DNA from 2 places in the Carnobacterium mobile DSM 4848 genome. Region 1 is predicted to be linked to the other one. Evidence: predicted binding sites of a transcription regulator. Region 1 holds the regulator's gene; the other holds the start of a gene.

Region 1 (8,387 bases):
GTACTTCCATTTTGGCTTCAGCTTTTTTAGCTTCCTTAATCGCTTCATGCATAAAGTATTCCTTTTCTTCTAATGTCAGCATATATCCAGTCCTTCGTTAGTTTCTTATGCTTATCATATCATAATTCATCTACAAATCTGCAAAATAATGTTAGAATAAAAGAGACGAGCGGTTATCAATATCGCGCTAACTAAAAGAGGTGTTTTTTTGAATTTCAATGAAATCAAAGCAATTTATCCTGATGCACAATTAATAGATAAACCTAAAGATACAGCTGACATCATTTCTTTTCCATTCAAAAATAAATGGGTACAAGTAGAAAAAATAACTAAAACTCCTGCTGAGCTTGATTTGCTGCGCTTATTATTCTCTGCTCAAAAAAACAAGCCCCATACAAATACAACACATTCTGAATGGCAGGCTTTTTTATTAGAAGAAGGTGAACTTCCTTCATCAGAAAAACAGGGCGACTATCGGATCATTCAATTTGCTATTTTAAAAAAAGACCAGCATTTCGAACAAAAAACCTGGCTTAAAGCTTTCAAAAGTATGTTCGAGAATTGCGAAGAAGCTTTTTTTATTGATGAAACAACTGGCTTGCTGATTCAAAATAGTACAGTTGAGCAGCTGACCACAGATGAGCTTTCTGGTATCATCCAGACACTCGATGATGATTTTTCAATCAAAACATTTTGTTATATTGGTCAATTCTGGCCTCTTGATCCAGAATTTAAAGCCATCTTTAAAGAAGAACAGCTTATTTTTAATCGGCAAAAAAATAAAGGACTTTCCCTACTTTCTCTACCAAGTGTAGCTTTGCACTATTATATCTCTGATGCTCTAGAAAAAAGCCCCTTAATGCAAAATTTAAAACAAAAATATACCAGTCAAACAGAAACAAAAGAATTAATTTTAGCGTTATGGCATAGCCAAGGCAATATTAGTTTGGCTGCAAAATCATTGTACGTCCATCGAAATACTTTGCAGTATCGAATCGATCGATTTTATGAAGTGAGCGGCTTATCCTTACGAAATATGAATGATCTATTGCTTTGTTATTTACTTGTTTTTTAAGAAAAGTGGGATAAGTCCGCTAGACAGTGAAGGCAGAAAAAAATTATAGAATCCTATTCAGTAAGAAAAGCACTCTAAAAATTAGATTAAAATCTAATTTCTAGAGTGCCTTTTTTTAACAACTAGTTTTGTTAATGAGACATTTTATCTTTAAGTTCATCCGCAATGTCTTCGCCTTTATCCATCACTTTGTCTTTTTTGTCCATTAACATTTCTTTAAACTCATTCGTTGCCTCTTTTAAGTGGTCACTATACGTTCCAACTTGTCCTTTCAAGTCGGTAACTTTATCCACCACTTTCAATAAGTTTATCACTTCATCGTCTGATAGTTTTTCAACGACGTCTAAAGCTTTTTCATTCCCTTTTAATTTATCTTTTACAAAGTTTTTTGCTCTTTGGCGGTTCATATAAGCTTCTACTTTGGCCATCGAATTATTAGATGCCGATAGAATAATCGCTCCAACAGCCATTGTTGCTCCTAAACCGATAAGTAAGTTACGTGTACTTTTTTTCATATTCTTTACATCCCCTTCTATTCAATCTATCTACACAATAATCATAGCAGAAACATAAAAATAATACGAACAAAAACGCCTAACATACTATTACTGTGTTAGGCGTTTCTGCTAAATACTTCATTTAACCAGCAGAGGTTAAGCTTTGACCGTATCTTCCGGTGCGCTAATTTTCCCTTGCTTTTCGGTAGGCTCTTTTACTGCAATACGGATTTTACCTTTTGTTGCTCCGATCGTCACATGATCTCCAATTTTAACAGTCTTATTCAATAATTCTTCGCTTAAACGGTCTTCGATCTCTTTTTGAATAGCACGGCGTAAAGGACGTGCCCCATACTCAGGATCAAAGCCGGCTTTTGCAATGACATCAATTGCAGCTTGTGTAATCTTAACATGGATATCCATTTCTTCTAAACGTTTAACAATCACTTGTCCCATTAACTTAACAATTTTGTTCAGTTCAGGTTTTTCAAGAGAGTGGAAGACGATAATTTCATCCAAACGGTTGATAAACTCCGGTTTGAATGTATTTTTCAACTCTTCTTTAATCCGTTTTTCCATTGTTTTATGGTCTTTTCTAGCATCAACGGCACTAAACCCAACTGATTTCTCATCTCGTAAAGCTGTCGCTCCAAGGTTGGACGTCATAATCATAACCGTATTCTTGAAATCAACTTTACGGCCTTTAGAATCCGTTAAATGTCCATCATCCAGTACTTGTAGCAGAATATTAAAGACATCAGGATGTGCCTTTTCAACTTCATCGAATAAAATGACAGAATAAGGTTTTTGCCGAATTTTTTCAGTCAATTGTCCGCCTTCATCGTAACCTACATACCCTGGAGGAGAACCGATCAAACGGCTCGTGCTGTATTTTTCCATAAACTCTGACATATCAACCCGTATTAAAGCATCTTCACTGCCAAACATAGCTTCTGCCAACGTTTTTGCCAATTCTGTTTTACCAACACCTGTAGGACCTAAAAACATAAATGAACCAATCGGACGGTTAGGATCTTTCAAACCACTTCGGGCACGTCTAATAGCTCTGGCAACTGCGCTGACTGCTTCTTCTTGACCGATAACACGATTGTGCAATACTTTTTCCAGTTTCAATAAGCGATCAGATTCTTTTTGTTCCATTTGCTGTACTGGAATCCCTGTCCATAAAGAGACTACTTCTGCAATATCCAATTCCGTAACTTGTAATTGCGAATCAGAGGAAGCTTGTTTTTCTTGTTTCAACAATATACTTTCGATTTTTTTCCGTTGCCGCATTTCTTTTGTACGTACTTTAGCTGCTCTTTCAAAATCTTGCAATTGGATCGCTTCTTCTTTTTCTTGAACCATGGCGTCTAAATCAGCTAATGCTGCTGCCACTGGTGTTGGTTTAGAAGAACTATCCAAACGAACTTTAGAAGCTGATTCATCGATCAAATCAATGGCTTTGTCCGGCAATTGTCGAGAAGTGATGTAACGAGAAGACAATTGAACGGCTGCACGGATTGCTTCTTCTGTGATTTCAACTCCATGATGTTCTTCATAGCGGGAACGTAAACCCAGCAAAACTTCTTCCGTTTCTTCTGGAGTTGGCTGATCTACACGTATAGGAGAAAAACGTCTTTCTAATGCTGCGTCTTTTTCAATATACTTTTGATACTCATCTAAAGTGGTTGCTCCAATTGTTTGCAATTCTCCACGAGCTAAAGCAGGTTTTATGATATTTGAAGCATCAATTGCTCCTTCAGCGCCTCCTGCTCCAATCAATGTATGCAATTCATCAATAAATAGAATCACTTCTCCGTCTTGATAAATTTCATCGATTATTTTCTTCATCCGTTCCTCAAACTCGCCACGGTATTTTGTACCGGCGACCAACGAACCCATATCAAGCATCATTAAACGTTTGTTGGCTAGTGTTGATGGAACCTCTCCCAAAGCAATTTTTTGGGCCAGCCCTTCTGCGATAGCTGTTTTGCCGACTCCAGGTTCGCCAATCAAAACAGGGTTGTTTTTAGTCCGACGGCTCAATATTTGGACAATTCGTTGAATTTCTGTTTTTCTTCCTATAATTGGATCCATCTTTCCGGCTCGGGCATTAGCTGTTAGGTCTCGTGCTAAAGAATCCAGTGTAGGCGTACCAACCACCGGCTTAGCAGCAGCTTTTGGTCGTCTCCCTTTTCCATTGGTTCCCTCTGTGACTCCCATTTTTTTCAATAAAACTTGACGAGTTTTGTTCAAACTGATATCCAAATTAGTTAAAATTTTAGAGGATAAAATATCTTCTTCTCGCAGTAAACCAAGTAAAAGATGTTCTGTTCCTACTAAAGGTGCTCCCATTCGTCTTGCTTCATCAGTAGCCAATGTAATAGCTTGTTTAGCTCTTGGCGAGTACGGCAAGACTATATCTTTTGAGCTGTATTTCATGGTGCCATAACCTGTGAAATGTTCGATCTCTTCCCGTACATCATTTTCAGTTACAGAAAATTGGCGTAGTGTTTTTCCAGCAATTCCTTCTTGTTCCACCATAAGTCCTAATAAAATATGTTCAGTCCCTATAGAATTTTGGCGAAATCTTTTAGCTTCTTCTTGAGCTAAAATTAAAACGTCTTTTGCTTTTTCTGAAAATAATTCATTCATATTATTGCCTCCATCTCCTATGACTGTTCGTATTTTAAGTTATTTAAAAAAGCAGTTAATATCCGTGCTCTTAGTGCATGTTCCTTCTTTGGATCCAGTGATAAAACTGACTTTTCCATGACCGCCAACATTGAATTCGCTTCGCGTTTAGCAATCATATTGTCTTCATATAATGTTTCAATAATTGAAAAAGCATCTCGTTGTGAAATTTCGTCTCCAATTACATCGATCATCATATTCAGCATTTCTACTTCATCCAATAATTTTACTTTAATTATCCGGATATATCCGCCGCCACCGCGTTTACTTTCAACTAGATAACCTTGCTGAACAGTAAACCGTGTATTGATAACATAGTTAATTTGAGAAGGAACACAATTAAATCGTTCTGCCATTTCACTACGTCTAATTTCGACTTGCTCATCCGTTCCAAGTACTTTTTTCAAATAAGCTTCAATGATATCCGACATATTTTGATTGTTCATGTGCTAATTGTTACTGAAACAATGAAGATGTATGGTATGTATATTACCTATTTTTACCACACAATGCAACGGTGTTCTCTCAGTAACACTCCTTTTCTTTTTGTCTCAACACCAGACTTAATACTTTATTATTTCAGGTCAAGAAAACGTTAAACTGACTAGCTGATTCCTTGACTAATCCTGACTTTAATTATACGAGAAAATAATTCATTTGAAAAGCAACTCCGCTTATTTACTTTAAAAATTATTCGTTCCTATCGTATTAAAAAAGAGTTGTATACCATTTGGCTGGAAACTTGAACTGCATAGCTCACTCAAAGAAAGATTAGCAACCTCTTCCTTATTACTAAAACGATAAAATAAAAAAGAAATAACCACTAATAATAAGTGATTATTTCGGCTCTATAATATTTAGTGTTGGTGAACCAATCGGTTCACTGGCACTATTTTCGTTTTTAAATGAAAAAAGACCAGTGAACTCCTATAATTAAGTTACCACACAAAAGAATAGGAGAATTCACATGGCCCACACTCATTATATAAAAAAACTGCTCCATATTAAAGACCCGAACATTTATTTATCTGAAGTCCCTGTTACGAGGGAAAAGAAAAAAGATCAAGAATATCTGGTAGTGCATGGGAAATTGACCTATCGGCCTTCCTGCTGTAAAGTGTGCGGTGTAAAAAACACCTCTTCTCAGGATCTTATCAAACACGGCACAAAATGTTCTACACTCACACTGACTCATGTCAATTTCCAGCCTGTACTGCTCCGATTGAAAAAGCAGCGGTTTCTTTGTAAGCACTGTAATTCGACTTTCATAGCGGAAACCTCCCTAGTCGATCGCCACTGCTTCATATCTAATTTGATCAAGACAACCATTGCCATGGAATTGAAAGAGACACAATCCATGACACTTATCGCCCAGCACCTGTCAGTTTCTCCTCCTACTGTGATTCGGGTAATGCGCCAAGTTGGGGAGACGCTTGAACCAAACAATCAGGAACTGCCGCAACATCTTTCCATCGATGAATTCAAGTCGGTTAAGGATGTATCCGGAGCGATGAGCTTTCTGTTTATTAATGCGTCAACCCACCGGTTGACGGATGTTGTCGAGAATAGGCAATTGCCTTACCTGTTGGATTATTTTATGCGGTATCCAGTAGAAGCAAGAAACAAAGTCAAAACGGTCACGATGGATATGTACTCACCCTATACACAGCTTGTGATAGATTGTTTCCCCTACGCTAAAATTATCATTGACCGATTTCACATCGTCCAACACATGAATCGGGCTTTGAACAGCGAACGAATCAAGGTCATGAATGAACTGCGTTACACGAGACCGAGGGATTATCGAAAATTAAAAAAACAATGGAAGTTAGTTCTTAAAAATGAAGACGATTTAGATTTTTCCTGTTATTTTACTCACCGGTTATATGAAGGGGCTGTTACTGAAAAAATGATGGCGGATTACCTTGTGCAGCTTGATCCCAAACTTGAATGCGTTTATGCACTTTTCAATCAATTGAAATGGGCACTGGAACACCGTAATTTCAAGCGATTCAAAAGTTATTTAGAAGAATCGAAAAAATGTACTTTACCAAGAAAAGCAAGAACTGTTCTTCAAACGTTTGAAAAACATCTGGAAGCCATTAAAAATGCATTTGTGTATACTCTTTCCAATGGCCCTATTGAAGGAATGAATAATAAAATCAAAAACATCAAGCGATCAGGATATGGCTACCGGAATTTCTATAACCTGCGAGCTCGACTGTTGATTTCTTATCGATTGACCACTTCTAATTATCAACCTAGAGCTTTGTATTTTGAAGATGAAAAAGCCGTATAAAATAAAAAGCCAAAGCGACGTAGTCGCTCTGACTTATTTGGCCCACCAACACTACTTGTCAAAGAGCCATTATTTCTTTATTTTATCGGGAAGACAGGATTCGAACCTGCGACCCCTTGGTCCCAAACCAAGTGCTCTACCAAGCTGAGCTACTTCCCGGTTTATGTATCAGATGAAAAATGCACCCAAGAGGAGTCGAACCTCTAACCGCCTGATTCGTAGTCAGGTACTCTATCCAATTGAGCTATGGGTGCTATATATATGGTGCCGAGGGCCGGAATCGAACCGGCACGGTGATCACTCACCGCAGGATTTTAAGTCCTGTGCGTCTACCTGTTCCGCCACCCCGGCATATAGAACAAGAGCTGATTTTTTCAAACCTGCTTACTAGTCGTCCTAGTAAGCGGAAGACGGGGTTCGAACCCGCGACCTCCACCTTGGCAAGGTGGCGTTCTACCACTGAACTACTTCCGCAAAATGGTGCCGGCTAAAGGAGTTGAACCCTCGACCCTCTGATTACAAATCAGATGCTCTACCAACTGAGCTAAGCCGGCTAATCAAATTAAAATCTAAATGGTGCGGGTGAAGGGACTTGAACCCCCACGTCTCTCGACGCTAGATCCTAAATCTAGTGCGTCTGCCAATTCCGCCACACCCGCTAAAATATGGCATAACTAGTCATCGGAAATGAATAGTTATGAGTCATGCAGGATTCGAACCTGCGACCCTCTGATTAAAAGTCAGATGCTCTACCAACTGAGCTAATGACTCATGGTGGAGGTTAACGGGATCGAACCGCTGACCCTCTGCTTGTAAGGCAGATGCTCTCCCAGCTGAGCTAAACCTCCATATGAGAAAAATTAAAATGTTCGATGCGCGGCAGCGTCCTACTCTCACAAAGGGAAACCCTTCACTACCATCGGCGCTAAGAAGCTTAACTGCTGTGTTCGGCATGGGAACAGGTGTGACCTTCTTGCCGTTGCCACCGCACATCTTGCATATAAGAGAACGTTGTTCTCTCAAAACTGGGTATTGTTTAGTGTAAAGTTGACGCAAACCGTTCGTTCACCGTTTTAAAAATTGGTTAAGTCCTCGACCGATTAGTATTGGTCCGCTCCATACATCGCTGTACTTCCACTTCCAACCTATCTACCTGATCATCTCTCAGGGGTCTTACTCACTTACGTGATGGGAAATCTCATCTTGAGGGGGGCTTCACGCTTAGATGCTTTCAGCGTTTATCCCGTCCACACATAGCTACCCAGCAATGCCCTTGGCAGAACAACTGGTACACCAGCGGTGTGTCCATCCCGGTCCTCTCGTACTAAGGACAGCTCCTCTCAAATTTCCTGCGCCCGCGACGGATAGGGACCGAACTGTCTCACGACGTTCTGAACCCAGCTCGCGTACCGCTTTAATGGGCGAACAGCCCAACCCTTGGGACCGACTACAGCCCCAGGATGCGATGAGCCGACATCGAGGTGCCAAACCTCCCCGTCGATGTGGACTCTTGGGGGAGATAAGCCTGTTATCCCCAGGGTAGCTTTTATCCGTTGAGCGATGGCCCTTCCATGCGGAACCACCGGATCACTAAGCCCGACTTTCGTCCCTGCTCGACTTGTAGGTCTCGCAGTCAAGCTCCCTTCTGCCTTTACACTCTACGAATGATTTCCAACCATTCTGAGGGAACCTTTGGGCGCCTCCGTTACACTTTAGGAGGCGACCGCCCCAGTCAAACTGCCCGTCAGACACTGTCTCCCAGCCAGATCATGGCTGAGGGTTAGAGTGGTCATACAGCAAGGGTAGTATCCCACCATTG
Region 2 (8,387 bases), 710 kb from region 1:
TTTTAACTATTAACCAGCAAAAGAGTGGAGATCGTGCTGTGCACGATACGACTCGGTTCTTGATAAGGGGTTTTCCCTTGGTAGACTGATGGCAGAGACGTGTTTAAATTTTTTAAAAGGAATAGGTAATAGGGTTCAAGGGAAATGGGCCCCCTTGTCAAGGATTTGCGAGAAAACAACAAATAAAAACCGAACAAAACAGCGACAAACGCTATAATTGTTAGAGATAAAAAGTGATTTCATCTTTTTTGTAATTTTACCGAGAATATCTTGACACTAACGTTGGATCAACACCATTTGTTAAACAACCAAAATTTTGTTACAGTATTATTGAACTTTTCATCCTTGACTGTTACAAAAAAAGGTTAAAGACAAGCTTAACTCAGTAAGCTTACCTTTAACCTTTAATTTTTAATCTTGCAACAATTCAAAAATCTCAATTGCGACTAAATCCAAATCATCAAATTGATAAACTTGGTGAGTTGAACTATCTTCTAATTCAAAAGTAGCAGTCTTCGCATCATAGGAAATTAGGCAACGTTCTAAGCCTTCTTTTTCAAATCTACGAATTTGAACTTCACTCTCTTTATCTTCTAGCATAGCTTCCAACCGGCGAATAATCGCCTGTAATTGTGAAGGTTTCATCTTCTCGTGCCCCTTTCAGACTTGACTCAGTCATTATTTTAACAGATTTTTCATTAAAAGACAGTAAACTCATCTTTTTTTCATTAAAAACTTCTTTTTTTAGAACTTCCTTCAAGGCGACTAAAAGAAATTTTTGATTTCCTCTCTCTTTCAGAGGGTATAGTAAAATGACAATCAGGTAAAAAAAAGTTGCTCTTTAACTTTCAGAGCAACTTTTTATATTTTTTTAGAAGTTCATTTTTCTTTTCCCGTCAGGCCACCATAATTTAATAAAGGCTTGTGTCCCCTCATCTCCATGGCCATTTGTTTCAAGTTTTTCATACAATTGTTGCGCTAATGCTGTAAATGGCAAGTCAATATCCATTCTGCTCGCTTCATTGAGAGCAATTTTCAAATCTTTTACGAAATGTTTTATAAAAAATCCTGGTGAAAAATCACCTTGTAAAATACGCGGTCCGTAGTTAGCTAACGACCAGTTTCCTGCACTTCCACCGCCAACAGTATCTAATACTTTTTCTAAGTCAAGTCCTGCAGCGTCAGCGTATACCAGCAACTCTGTCATTCCTGTCATCGTTCCGGCAATCATGATTTGATTGGCCATTTTAGTATGTTGACCTTTTCCAGCTGATCCTTGCAAGTTTACTTTACTTGAAAATTCTTTAAAAATAGGTTCTATAGCAGCATAAGTTGATTCATCACCACCGACCATGATCGTCAATGTTCCTTTTTGAGCCCCTAAATCTCCACCAGAAACAGGTGCATCTAGCACGGCTATTCCATTTTCTTTTCCTTTTTTATACAGTTTCACGGCTAATGAAGGGGTGCTAGTTGTCATATCGATTAAAATATGTTCAGCTGTAGCTGTTTGAAAAATCCCTTTTTCTCCAAAATAAGTTTCTTCTACATCTTCTGGATAACCAACAATCGTAAAAACTACTTCACTTTCTTTCGTAACAGTTGCTGGATCAGCATACCAGTTGGCTCCTAAAGCAACCACCTCATCTGTTTTGCTTTTTGTTCGATTGTAAACATTTACCTCATAACCCGCTTTTAGCAAGTGTTTAACAATTGAAGATCCCATTACTCCTATTCCGATAAATCCAATTTTTTTCACTTACATCAACTCCTTTTCATTTAGTCATTGATTTTAGTATAGCATTTTGCTGAATAAACTAAAAAGAATAACCATTAACCCGAAAGAGGTATTTTCTATCTTTGCACATTCTTTTTTTCTTGCTGCTGATAAAAGTCTCCCCATATCTGTGCTAAACGCTCTTCTGAATAAGCTTGGTTACCAGCAGTTGCTTTTTGCAGTGCTGCTTGATAATAAGCAGGATCACTCGCTAAACGTTCAATTTCTCCTTGCATTGCTTCTCGGTCAGCAGCAGGCAAATAGTACCCTGCCAATACAGGAAGGTAGAGTGCTAAGTCTCTTAAGACCACAGGAGTCCCACAAGAAAATGCTTCTAAAATACACATGGGGAAGAGTTCATCATAGGAAGGCAGCAAAAAAACATCAGCTATATTGTAATAATGGAGCATTTCTGTTCTTCCAACGATACCAGTAAACAATAAATTTTTAGGCGGGTGTTCCATTTCTCGTTTCAATTTTTCATAACCATCAGTAAGTTTGCCAAATGAAAATCCTCCTGCCCAAATAAACTGAATATCAGGCATTGCTTCAGCTAGCTTAATGAAGTCCATTACCCCTTTCCGTTCTTGCACTTGTCCAGCTCCAAAAACGATAAGTTTATTTTCTTTTAGGCCTAAAGAAGTTTTTATTTGATTTAATTGATGAGGCTCTAAAGAATAGAAATCTTTTTTAGAAACAAAATTAGGGATATACGTAATTGTCTCTTCTGGTATTCCGTATTTCATTAGTTCGGTAATATAAGAAGGGTTCACAACTACAAGCTGATCCATTCGTTTATAAAAAGCAATCACGTACCAATAAAAGAGGCCTGTTACCCAACGAGGCAATTGAAGACTGCCTTTTAAAGTGGAAGGCAAAAAATGAACATAACCGATTCGTCTGCCAAAATGGTGTTTAAAAAATGTACTAATAAAAAAAATTGGATCAATCGTATGATAATGGCTGATTTGCGTTTTGGTATAACGATTAATAGAAACCAATAAAGTAGAAGAATGGTAATTTTCTAATAATTGAAGCAACTCAACATATGCACTTCCTACGCCTTGTCCAGCTACTTTGTCAGCAGAAGAAAACATGGTTATTCTAATCATAGCTTTATTTCCCTCCTTTCTTATCTGCATTTTAATGATTTGAATGGACAGCGACCTCTTTTTCGTGCATGTACTGCTGAATAGTCTCTCTATAAAATTGTAAAACTCTTTCTCCAAACAATTCGGACGAAATGGAGTTTAACAAATTGGTTCGTTCTTTTTTTACCCTTTGAATTTTTTTATTCTGATTAAAGTAACTGCATACTGTCTCTGCAATTTGCGAGTCATCACTAAACGTCATGCCAAAAGAACCATTTTGCGTTAACGTTTCTGTATACTCATTTAGACGGGCTACAATATCCGTTCCGGAGGCGATTGCTTCAATATAAGTCAACCCTTGTGATTCTGAATTTGATGAGCTGACAAATAAATCAGCTGCCTGATAATAAGCTTGAACTTCGGAGCTAGCTACTTCGCCTATAAAGAAAATCGTACCTGCTAACCCTAATGAATGCGCCAATTCTTCCAGCTCATTTCTGGCTGGCCCATCTCCCACAATGACTAATTTTGCTGCAGGTTGATGAAGTAAAATTTCCGGCATTGCTTTAATAAGCAAATCAATACTTTTTTCTTTTGCTACTCGGCTTAAAGATAGAAGCAATAGCGTATCTTTTGAAAAAGAAAGTTCTTTACGGACGTCTCGCTTATTTTCCTTCAAAAAATGCTCTAAATCAACTCCAGTAGGAATCACACTTATTCTTGAAACTACTCCATAATTCAACAGTTGTTTTCGTGCCTTTTCACTTGGTGCAATAATGCCAGAGGATTTATTACAATACATTTTTGACACTAACTTAACATGTGTGGGTCTAAGAACTTTACCATTGGCAATATAGTGAAGGTAATCTTCGTACATTGTATGATAAGTATGGACACATGGAATTTTTAATTGGTAGGCAATATACTTTCCAGTCAAACCTAAGCTGAATTCGGTTTGTGTATGAATAATATCCAATTGAAGCTCTTTAGCTATCTTTAATGCGCGGTAAACCCCTTTTATTGCGATACGTCGGTCTTGAAAAGAAAAAAAGGGTATACTTGTCAAGCGGACGATTCCCTCTTCTTTTTCTTGTACTTTTGGATCAGTGGTTGTAAAAATAATCACTTCATGCCCTTGACGTTCCAGCTCTTTTTTTAAAGTTTTTATTGAAGTTGCAACTCCACTTATTTGCGGAAAATAAGTATCTGTAAAGATTCCAACTTTCATTATTTTTCACCCCTTTAATTTATTATACTTAGTTTTATGTAAAAACATAGATTTTAGCCTTTAAGTTCCCATGTCTTTCAGATTTCTACGCAGAGAGCTTATTAAAATAGTATACTAAAAATTTAACGCTGCTCCCTCCGCCTGAAGTACGATTTTAAAACAAAAAAAGTTACAAGAATCTAAAGATTCTTGTAACTTTTTTTATTTTGTATATTCTTCAACTAGTTTAACTACTTCTTCAGCTGTGTCGCAATCATTAATTGCTTTTTCCGCTAATTCAGCCATCTTCGTTGTATCTAGACGTTTCATTAAACTACGAGTTTTTAGAATACTTGAAGCACTCATTGAGAATTCATCTAAGCCTAATCCCATCAATAGTGGTACTGCCGTTTGATCGCCAGCCATTTCTCCACACATTCCTGTCCATTTACCTTCTTTATGAGAAGCGTCGATGACGTTCTTAATCAAACGTAAAATAGATGGATTATATGGTTGGTATAAATAAGAAACGCGTTCGTTCATTCGGTCAGCTGCCATTGTATATTGAATTAAGTCGTTCGTTCCAATACTGAAGAAATCAACTTCTTTAGCAAAGCGATCTGCAAGAACAGCTGCTGCTGGGATTTCAATCATAATACCGACTTCGATATCATTTGAAACCTCCACGCCTTCTTTGACTAATTTTTCTTTTTCTTCTAACAATATCCCTTTAGCATCACGGAATTCTCCTAGTGTTGCAATCATCGGGAACATAATACGCAATTTACCAAATACAGAAGCCCGTAAAAGAGCGCGTAATTGGGTTCTAAACATATCTTGTTCAGCTAAACAAATTCGAATAGCCCGGTAGCCTAAAAATGGATTCATTTCATGAGGCAATGTTAAATAAGGCAATTCTTTGTCTCCGCCGATATCCATCGTCCGAACAACTACAGCTTTGTCTCCCATACCTTCTAAAATAGCTTTATAAGCTTCAAACTGAGCTTCCTCAGTCGGGAAGTCAGGTGAATCCATATAAAGGAACTCTGTCCGGTACAAACCAATTGCTTCGCCACCGTTATTTTTCACACCAGCTAAGTCTTTTGGTGTTCCGATATTAGCAGCTAATTCAATATGTTTGCCGTCAGCTGTATAGGTTTTTTCGTTTTTCAACTTTTCCCATTCAGCTTTTTGCCCTGCAAATTTTGAGGCTTTCTCTTCATAAAAAGAAATATCGGTATTTTCAGGATGAACTAAGACATCGCCTTCTAATCCATCTACAATAATCATATCGTTTTCTTTTACGAGAGATGTGATTTCTTTTGTTCCGACAATTGCCGGAATTTCAAGAGAACGAGCCATAATTGCAGAGTGAGACGTACGACCACCAATATCCGTTACAAATGCTTTCACAAATTTACGGTTTAATTGGGCTGTATCACTTGGCGTTAAGTCATGGGCGATAACAATTACTTCTTCATCAATCATTGAAGGATTCGGTAATCTCACGCCTAGTAAGTGACTTAAGACACGCTTAGTAACGTCTTTAATATCAGCAGCACGCTCTTGCATATATGGATTATCTTCCATACCTTCAAAAATGCCAATGAACATATCCGTTACTTCTTTTAGTGCGCTTTCAGCATTTACTTTATTATCTCTTATGTTACTTTCGATACTCCCAATTAATTCAGGATCAGAAAGAACCATTAAATGCGCGTCAAAAACTTGAGCTTCTTCTTCGCCTAAAGTTTCAACAGCTTTACCGCGGATCAGCTCAAGTTCTTGGGTAGCTTTATTTAACGCTTGTTTTAAACGTTCAATTTCTGAATCAGAATTTTCAACTGAGAATTTGTCGAAAGTTAAATCGGGCTCAACAAGTAGATAAGCTTTTGCAATCGCAATACCATCACTTGCAGCAATCCCTTTTAAATTTTCAACCATTACTCAGCTAAACCTTCTTTCTTCATTGTTTCTTCAATGCTTGAAATAGCTTCTGCTTCATCAGCACCATCTGCACTGATAACAACTTCTGCACCTTGGCCTACGCCTAATGACATAACACCCATAATTGATTTTAAGTTAACAGATTTACCTTTATATTCTAGGTTAATATCTGAGTTGAATTTGCTAGCTGTTTGTACTAATAAAGTTGCAGGACGTGCATGAATTCCTGTTTCAGCTATTACATGAAAATCGCGTTTTTCCATAATGTTTGATCTCCTTTAATAAATAATAATTTTTTATGAGGTTTATTTTTATCCTAGAATTCTTTAAACAACAAACATCTAAATGTCCCTTTTCTAAAAATAACCCTTTCATCTTCCTAGATTACCATTTTTAAGAGCATACTACAACTATTTTCTATCTTTTCTTTTTCTTCTGCCTTCTTTTTTCTATCTAACTATTTGTTCTAAAGCGATAAACTACTTCACCATTGTGCTTTGCTTCCCCAATAATATGATCTTTTTGAATATGATTCATCCATATTTCTCTAAATTGCATAAAATTTTCTTTTGCTATGACCATTTCAGTTAGCTCACCTTCTATTAACTTTTCAAGCTGACGTTCAAGAGATTCGTTTGTCATTTTTTTCTTTCTTCCTTTCTTGTTTCTTATTATTTTAGCCTAATTTTTTAACAAATGATAGAACAAATTACTTGTATGTCAGACAAGGTCAGTGTATAATGAATACATGAAGGTCAGGAAAGGTCAATAGATTCTTAACATTGATTAATCTTTCCTGCAGGACCTCCTAACTTTAATTATTGAAAGGTTGTGCATACTATATGTTATGTCAAAATTGCCATCAACAAGATGCAACAATTCATTTATATACAAATATGAATGGTCAAAAAGGCCAATTAGATATCTGCCAAAATTGTTACCGTCTCTTAAAAGAAGCTAATGAAAAAGGCTCTATTCAAAATAATTATCCAACTCCTCAAGATCCTTTTGGGTTTGGCAATCTAGATAATTTTTTCCGGTCTATGCAAAACCCATTGTCTCAAAATTATAAAGGGGTACCCCCTACACAAAGAGGTGGCGGCTCCGGTAATGGGCAACCGCCGACAAATAAAGTAAAAGGTTTATTGGGAGAATTTGGAACCAATCTAACTGATTTAGCTAGATCTGGCGCGATTGATCCAATTATCGGACGTGATAAAGAGATTGAAAGAGTAATCGAAATCTTAAATCGCCGCACAAAAAATAATCCTGTTCTAACTGGAGAACCCGGTGTAGGTAAAACAGCTGTTGTGGAAGGATTAGCTCAAAAAATTGTGGATGGAGAAGTTCCACAAAAACTAATGGATAAAGAAGTGATTCGTTTAGATGTTGCTTCTCTAGTTCAAGGAACTGGAATTCGCGGGCAATTTGAAGAACGTATGCAGCAATTAATGGATGAACTGAAAAAAAATCCACAAATTATTCTTTTTATTGATGAAGTCCATGAAATCGTAGGTGCAGGTAGTGCGGAAGGCAGTATGGATGCAGGTAATATGCTAAAACCTGCTTTAGCACGAGGCGAGTTACAAATGGTTGGAGCAACAACATTAAAAGAATATCGCACTATTGAAAAAGACGCTGCTTTAGAACGACGTTTACAACCTGTACGTGTCAGCGAACCAACAGTTGATGAAACGATCGATATTCTAAAAGGTATTCAAAAAAAATACGAAGATTATCACCAAGTCACTTATACAGAAGAAGCCATTAAAGATGCGGTTACTCTTTCTAACCGTTATATTCAAGATCGTTTCTTACCGGATAAAGCCATTGATCTATTAGATGAATCGGGCTCTAAGAAAAACTTGACGATTCAAGCAATTGATCCAAAGGTAGTTGAAGATAAAATTGCTGAAGCAGCACATCAAAAACAATTGGCTTTGCAGCAAGAAGATTATGAAAAGGCTGCTTTCTATCGTGACCAAGCTACTAAGTTTGCAGCCATGCGGGATCAACAACAACCTGAAGCTGAACGCCCAGTTGTAACTGGAAAAGATATGGTCAAGATTATTGAAACAAAAACAAATATTCCTGTAGGCGAATTAAAAGAAAAAGAACAAACTCAATTGCGTAATTTAGAAGCTGACTTACGTCAACATGTAATCGGCCAAAATCAAGCAATTGAGAAAATTTCTAAAGCTATTCGTAGAAGCCGGATCGGGTTAAACAAAAAAAATCGGCCAATTGGTTCTTTCTTATTTGTCGGTCCGACAGGTGTAGGTAAAACAGAATTAGCCAAACAATTAGCTCTAGAACTATTCGGTAATAAAGAAGCCTACATTCGTTTCGATATGAGTGAATATAT

The links. Region 1 encodes CtsR, which represses protease genes until heat stress. Its sites were predicted from a motif close to TTGGTCAAAAAAGGTCAAANA; they were not measured.
Region 2: a site for CtsR is predicted at 6,774-6,794, ahead of BR87_RS03975 (ATP-dependent Clp protease ATP-binding subunit). Genes of this name have one in related genera too.

What each region holds. Positions count from the first base shown of each region.
Region 1 covers NZ_JQMR01000001.1:1,574,093-1,582,479, forward strand. Annotated here, with positions in the region: gene tadA (tRNA adenosine(34) deaminase TadA) at 1-82, opposite strand, end outside; gene BR87_RS07485 (helix-turn-helix domain-containing protein) at 209-1,075, shown strand; gene BR87_RS07490 (hypothetical protein) at 1,207-1,590, opposite strand; gene BR87_RS07495 (ATP-dependent Clp protease ATP-binding subunit) at 1,729-4,230, opposite strand; gene BR87_RS07500 (CtsR family transcriptional regulator) at 4,248-4,715, opposite strand; gene BR87_RS07505 (ISL3 family transposase) at 5,237-6,568, shown strand; tRNA gene BR87_RS07510 (tRNA-Pro) at 6,654-6,727, opposite strand; tRNA gene BR87_RS07515 (tRNA-Arg) at 6,749-6,822, opposite strand; tRNA gene BR87_RS07520 (tRNA-Leu) at 6,831-6,919, opposite strand; tRNA gene BR87_RS07525 (tRNA-Gly) at 6,971-7,042, opposite strand; tRNA gene BR87_RS07530 (tRNA-Thr) at 7,047-7,122, opposite strand; tRNA gene BR87_RS07535 (tRNA-Leu) at 7,143-7,227, opposite strand; tRNA gene BR87_RS07540 (tRNA-Lys) at 7,267-7,339, opposite strand; tRNA gene BR87_RS07545 (tRNA-Val) at 7,341-7,416, opposite strand; rRNA gene rrf (5S ribosomal RNA) at 7,443-7,558, opposite strand; rRNA gene BR87_RS07555 (23S ribosomal RNA) at 7,649-8,387, opposite strand, start outside.
Region 2 covers NZ_JQMR01000001.1:868,645-877,031, forward strand. Annotated here, with positions in the region: gene BR87_RS03935 (ISLre2 family transposase) at 1-13, shown strand, start outside; gene BR87_RS03940 (YkuJ family protein) at 412-645, opposite strand; gene BR87_RS03945 (NAD(P)-dependent oxidoreductase) at 872-1,759, opposite strand; gene BR87_RS03950 (glycosyltransferase family 4 protein) at 1,855-2,889, opposite strand; gene BR87_RS03955 (glycosyltransferase family 4 protein) at 2,921-4,096, opposite strand; gene ptsP (phosphoenolpyruvate--protein phosphotransferase) at 4,298-6,019, opposite strand; gene BR87_RS03965 (phosphocarrier protein HPr) at 6,019-6,285, opposite strand; gene BR87_RS03970 (hypothetical protein) at 6,476-6,664, opposite strand; gene BR87_RS03975 (ATP-dependent Clp protease ATP-binding subunit) at 6,865-8,387, shown strand, end outside.